One region of the Dictyoglomus sp. SSW genome, then DNA from elsewhere that is predicted to be linked to it. Evidence: riboswitches for the same ligand, from Rfam matches in the RefSeq annotation. Region 1 holds a riboswitch; the other holds the start of a gene.
The links. A riboswitch is a leader RNA that binds a small molecule or an ion and turns the genes downstream of it on or off. The one in region 1 is predicted to bind thiamine pyrophosphate.
Positions count from the first base shown of each region.

Region 2: it holds a riboswitch for thiamine pyrophosphate, as region 1 does, so the genes downstream of both, ACY3JM_RS06790 (energy-coupled thiamine transporter ThiT) here and thiS (sulfur carrier protein ThiS) in region 1, are expected to answer to the same signal.

Region 1 covers NZ_CM143705.1:1,749,410-1,752,828, forward strand. The annotation lists gene ACY3JM_RS08690 (zinc-dependent alcohol dehydrogenase) at 1-187, shown strand, start outside; gene ACY3JM_RS08695 (cellulase family glycosylhydrolase) at 354-1,775, shown strand; TPP riboswitch at 1,816-1,935, shown strand; gene thiS (sulfur carrier protein ThiS) at 1,991-2,185, shown strand; gene ACY3JM_RS08705 (HisA/HisF-related TIM barrel protein) at 2,193-2,966, shown strand; gene thiH (2-iminoacetate synthase ThiH) at 2,978-3,419, shown strand, end outside.
Region 2 covers NZ_CM143705.1:1,386,915-1,390,333, forward strand. The annotation lists gene ACY3JM_RS06780 (TrpB-like pyridoxal phosphate-dependent enzyme) at 1-869, opposite strand, end outside; T-box leader at 913-1,149, opposite strand; gene cysE (serine O-acetyltransferase) at 1,249-1,947, shown strand; TPP riboswitch at 1,970-2,080, shown strand; gene ACY3JM_RS06790 (energy-coupled thiamine transporter ThiT) at 2,171-2,971, shown strand; gene ACY3JM_RS06795 (thiamine diphosphokinase) at 2,983-3,419, shown strand, end outside.

The DNA.
Region 1 (3,419 bases):
AAAAGGCTCTCTTATGTATACAAAAGACGATTACCTAATTGCTATAGATTTACTAAGGAAAAATCAAGTAGATTACGAAAGATTAATCTCCCATATCTACCCATTTGAGGAGGTAAATAAAGCTTTTGAAGATATCATTAATGAGAAAGAAAAATATCTAAAGGTAATAATTGAAATAGCAAAATAAAGTCAAAATTTTAAAAAAAATTGTAAATAATTTACTCAAGCATTATTCTAATATTTCACACGTTTTTCTCTTGCATTTGTTACAAAAAATATGTAATTATTTACAAATTTTTTACTATTTGATATACTTTTTAAAGAAAGTTAAAACGAAGGGGGTACATAAATATATGAAAAAACTAAAACTCCTAAACACATTACTTCTATTTTTAATCTTTATAAGTCTAATTTCTGGCTGTACTAAAACAACTGATATTTACAATAATACATTAACAGAAGATAATACCGTAATAATAACTAAAGAAAATATAAATAAGGCACCCAGTACATCTGGCATAAAGGGGGTTAATAATCCCCACATTTGGTTTGATTCACAAGCATATTCCGCCCTTGATACCATAAAAAGCTATGGTTTTAATACAGTTAGAATTGTTTGGCAAACAAATGGATCAGCCTCAAGATTGAAACAGATAATTGATAGATGTAAAAGCTTAGGTCTTAAACCCATTCCTGAATTGCATGATGTTACAGGTAGTACATCTACTAGTGACTTAGATAGAATGGTATCTTGGTGGATAAATAATAAATCATATATCGCCAGTGATGTCTGGATAAATATTGCAAATGAGTGGGGACCAAGAAACAGTACTATTTGGAGAGATGCTTACAAAAACGCTGTAAGTAGAATGAGAAATGCTGGAATAAATAATGTATTAGTAATCGACTCGGGTGGATGGGGACAAGATGACCAAGATATTTTAAACTATGCCTTAGAGGTACTAAATTCTGATCCATTAAAGAATATTGTCTTTAGCATACACATGTATGGAGAATGGAATGATAATAGCAAAATTTATAATTTTTTGTCTACTTGTAAGAACCGTGGTATTCCTATCATTGTAGGTGAATTTGGATATAACTACAATAACGGTAACAACAATCTTGGATGTAAAGTTGATGCTTTATACCTAATGCAAACCTGTAGAAATCTTGGAATAGGCTTTATTGCATGGTCATGGACAGGCAATAACAGTGAAAATGCATGGCTTGATATGACTTCCCCTTCAGATTGGAAGACTCTAACTTATTGGGGCAAAATGGTAGTGTACGAAAAAGACCCAAATGCTGGAAATTCGTCAGTATTATATAATTTTGAAGGTAGTACTCAAAATTGGACAGGTACAAATGTAGTTGGAGGACCATGGTCCGTAAATGAATGGGCCTACAATGGAAGTTATTCTTTAAAAGCTGATGTAGACTTAGGTACAGGTAAGCAATTTTACCTTTGTATAATTTCAAATCATAATTTTTCTGGAAAATCAAAACTTAAAGCAGTAGTAAGACATGCAGCCTGGGGTGATCAAGGAACAGGCATGCAAGCCAAATTATATATAAAGGTGGGAAGTAATTGGAAATGGTATGATGGAGGCACTGTTAATATTAGCTCAAATACATCAGGGACTGTATTAACTTTAAATCTATCGGGAATTTCAGGACTAAATGACGTAAGAGAATTAGGAGTTCAATTTTTATCTGGCAGTGGATCATCAGGAAGATCTGCTATTTACCTTGATTATTTAACTATCGAGTAAAATAACTTCATTTTGTGGTATAATTACTAAAAATTGAAGATAGGGTTTCCAGGGGAGCTGAGGGGAAAAGCTCGGCTGAGAGGAGGTCTATAATCCCGACCTCGACCCTTAGAACCTGACCCGGGTAATACCGGCGGAGGGAGTGAAAATTATTGGAATTTAAAGGACCGCTTGGTAATATCCGGGCGGTCCTTTAAGTTTTATATGGAGGTGAAATTTATATGTTAGTAAACGATATAGAAATAAAGTACAAGGGAAACATTAAAGGACTTCTTTTAAAACTTAAATACCCTTTAGAAAAAATAGCCGTTCTTGTTAACGGAGAAATTATTAAAAAAGAAGATTGGGAAAAATATTATCTTAAAGATGAAGATTATGTGGAAATAGTATCCTTAGTAGGAGGGGGTTAAGAAGAATATGCAGTTTGAAATTGGTGGAAAAATAATAAACAATAGGTTATTTGTGGGAACTGGAAAATTACCAGATTATAGCATTATCAAAAATATGTATGAAGAACTCAAAATAGAAGTATTTGTCGTAGCAGTGAGAAGAATAAATACAGATATAAATAAAGGCAACTCTATATTAGATTTTATCCCAAGAGATGCTACCATCATGATAAATACCTCTGGGGCAAGAAATCATAAAGAAGCTGTAAAAATAGCTCTTATCGGTAGAGAAATTACAGGATCAAACTGGATTAAGATCGAAATCACAGGAGAAATGAAATATCTTCTGCCCGATAATGAAGAGACAATTAAAGCATCAGAAATTTTAGTAAAAGAAGGCTTCAAAGTATTTCCATATATATCACCTGATCTTATAATTGCCAAAAAACTTGAAGAAAAGGGAGTTTCAGCAGTAATGCCTTTAGGATCTCCCATAGGTAGTAATAAGGGCATTGATTCAGAAATACTAATTAAAGCAATAATTAATGAAATTTCTATTCCTGTAATAATAGATGCAGGAATTGGTAAACCTTCTCACGCCGCAAAAGCTATGGAGTTAGGAGCTGATGCTGTACTTATAAATACAGCCATAGCTACTTCAAAAGATCCCTTAAATATGGCAAGGGCTTTTAATTACGCTGTAAAAGCTGGAAGATTGGCATATGAAATAGGACTTCCAGAAGAAAAAGATTACGCAAGTGCAAGCTCTCCACTTTATGATCTCATTAAAAGTTTGGATTAATAGGTGAGCCAATGTTAGAAAAAGTTCTAAATTGGGCTGATAATTTTTTAGAACAAATTAGAAAAGAAAAGAAAAAGTATGATATAAGGAAAATTTTAAAAAAGGAAGAAATAAACGAAGAAGAACTTTATATTCTACTATCTGATACAGACGACAATAATCTTGTACTTATGGCAGAAAAGTCAAAAAAACTTACAGAAAGATACTATGGAAAAGTTATCACTCTATTTACCCCTCTTTACCTTTCTAATTATTGTCTTTCATCATGTAAATATTGTGGTTTTTCTATAGAAAACAAAATAAAAAGAATAAAATTAAAAAAAGAAGAATTAATCGAAGAATATAAACACATAAAAAATTTTGGAATTGATAGTATTTTATTATTAACAGGATGTGATAGAATCAATACACCTTTTGAATATATACTCTCTGCTGTAGAAGAAGCAAAAAATT
Region 2 (3,419 bases), 360 kb from region 1:
GCAATAATTCTAATCTTTTTACCCTTAAATTTTTCTCTTACAAAAGGAAAAGAAAGACCTGCAAAATTACTTCCCCCACCCACACATCCTATAACCACATCAGGAAATTCTTCTGCCATTTCCATCTGCATCAAAGCTTCTTCTCCAATTATGGTCTGATGTAAAAGTACATGGTTAAGTACGCTACCAAGGGAGTATTTTGTATCATCTCTCTTAACTGCATCTTCTACTGCTTCACTAATAGCGATACCTAATGAACCAGGAGAATCTGGATCTTTCTCCAAAATCCTTCTTCCAGCTTCTGTATCTTGACTTGGGCTTGGTACAACCTTTGCACCCCATATTTCCATTAAGGATCTTCTATAAGGTTTCTGATAATAACTTACTTTAACCATATATACCTTACATTCTAACTTAAAGAAATTGCATGCCATAGATAAAGCAGAGCCCCATTGGCCTGCTCCAGTCTCTGTAGATAATCTTTTTACACCTTCCAGTTTATTGTAGAAAGCTTGAGCTACTGCAGTATTTGGTTTATGGCTTCCTGGAGGACTAACCCCTTCATATTTATAATATATATGTGCTGGTGTATCTAAATATTTTTCCAAATTTACAGCTCTATACAAAGGTGTGGGTCTCCAAAGCTTATAAATATTTAACACTTCTTCAGGAATAGGAATATACCTTTCTTGACTCACTTCTTGTTTAATTAACTCCAAGGGGAAAATAGGTGCAAGATCTTCAGGCTTAACAGGCTGTAATGTTGCAGGATGAATTACAGGAGGTAGCGGAAAAGGAAGATCAGGTATAATGTTGTACCAATCCTTAGGAAGCTTTGACTCTTCTAAAATATACTTATACTGACTCATACATTAAAAACCTCCCCTAATAAAAATTAAAGCCTTCTCATCCACAAAGGACGAGAAGGCTTGGTCTCGTGGTACCACCTTAATTGAGGTAGATATCCCCCAACTCTTTGCCCATTTAACGGAGGCTAACCCGTTGGAGACTACTCGAAGATATATTATCTCTTTCGTTCCAAGGCTCCAGGCCCCATTCACTACCTGCAAGATGGCTGGTTTACAGCTAATACCAACCTCTCTGTTATCTTGCTATTTGGTAGTTACTATTTCCCTTCACAGCCTTTCCTATTTTTAGATGATATTATACTATAAATTTTTAATAACAAAAACTCTCAGTGGAAAATTTTTTATTTTTATGTTATTTTATATCAAATTGGTATAATTTATAAAGGATGGGGTGAAAAAAATGCTTAAAATAATTGAAACAATAGTTGCAGACTACAAGGCTGTATTTGAAAAGGATCCTGCTGCAAGAAATTTTTTAGAAGTAATACTTTGTTATCCGGGCTTTCATGCTATATTATTACATAGATTAGCCCATTTTCTTTGGAAATTAAAAATACCAGTTATTCCACGTTTAATTTCCCATCTCAATAGACTTTTAACAGGAATAGAGATCCATCCTGGAGCAAAGATTGGTAAAGGTTTCTTTATTGATCATGGTATGGGGGTAGTGATAGGTGAAACAACAGAAATTGGAGATAATGTACTCATATACCAAGGCGTTACCTTAGGAGGAACAGGTAAAGAAAAGGGTAAAAGACATCCTACGATAGGCAACAATGTGGTTATAGGAGCAGGAGCAAAAGTTCTTGGTCCAATAACTATAGGAGATAATACAAGAATAGGTGCTGGGTCTGTAGTATTAAAGTCTGTACCCCCCAATTGTACAGTTGTGGGAGTACCTGGAAGAGTTATAGTTCAAGAGGGGAGAAAACTAACTCCTAAGGAAATGCTAGAACATGGTAATATCCCAGACCCTGAACTAAGTTTAATTGAAGAACTAAAATCAAGAATTGAGAACATTGAAAATAGAATAGAAAAGCTGGAAAGACTATTAAGAGAAAAACCAGAAAATTTATGATATAATTACAGATTAAAAGAAAAAAGGTTCCCGGGGGAGCCTCTTAATCCGAGGCTGAGATGGTAGCGGAAGCTACCGACCCTTTGAACCTGATCTGGGTAATGCCAGCGTAGGGAAGGGCTAAGGATAAAAAAATATAACATTTAAGGTATATAAAAATTAAGGTTCCCTTCCACTATGCTGGCTAGGGAATCTTAATTTTTAATATAGGAGGTGCTTCATAATGTCTCAAAAGCCTGTAAGGCTTCTTACAGAGGGTGCTCTATCCATAGCTTTATCTCTACTTCTTTGGTATTTGCGAATAGGAGCTATGCCTCAAGGTGGAAGTATAAGTATGCAAATGCTTCCTCTCTTTATCTTTGCTTTAAGATGGGGAACATTACCAGGTATTTTAGTAGGATTAGTATATGGGGTTATACACTCCTTACAAGATATGTATGTTGTTCATTGGGCCCAATATTTATTAGATTATCCCATTGCTTTTGGTTTAATAGGCCTTTCAGGAATAGCAAAAAAGGTTAAGGTCTCAAAAATAATTTCCTTTTTTATAGCTTTACTTTTCTTAGCAGGTTCAATTCTGTTTGTAGTTAATATATCTAATGAACTTCCTCAAGCTCAAAAAACCCTAGAAGAGTTAAAATTAAAACTTCAATCTGCCCAAGGTGAAGAAAAAACTAATATAGAAGAGGATATTAAAGATTTAGAATTTAAATTGAAGTGGTTCCCAATTTCAAGAATAGTTTTAATAGTTGCAGGTATTCTTGGGGCATTACTTTTAATTTATGGTGCTGTCCTCAGAAAGACCCAAGAACCCATAGAACTTGGAGTATTTATTGGTGGTCTTGGAAGATTATTTGCTCATTTCCTGTCAGGCGTGATTTTCTTTTCCCAATATGCTCCACCTGGGACACCTGCATGGATTTACTCCCTAATATATAATCTTTTTGTAGTTGTACCTAGTACTTTTGTATGTTTACCATTAGTACTACTTATATACCCCAGACTAAAAGAAAGTGAGATATAATAAAAGAATCTATGAAAATAGTAATTTTTGCAAATGGAGAAAGCAATTTAGATATAAATGATATAGGAACTATATTCCCTGTCGACAAAATTATTTGTGCTAACGGTGGTACTAAATTGGCATTAAGGTTTGATATAACACCTGACATAATTGTAGGTGATTTAGATTCATTAACAGAAGATATATCTAAAAAGTTTGAGAATAAAAAAATAGAGTGGAAAATTTATCCAAAAGAAAAAGATGAAACTGATTTAGAATTAGCTGTAAGAGAAGCTATAAAATTCAACCCCCAAGAAATATATTTTATTGGACTATTGGGGGGAAGGATTGACCATTTACTTTCTAATCTATTCTTTTTAGAAAAAGTAAAAGATATGGGCATAGAGCCATATGTAATAGATAAAAATTTAAATATATATCTTATGAAAGGGGAAGAAGAAAGAATATT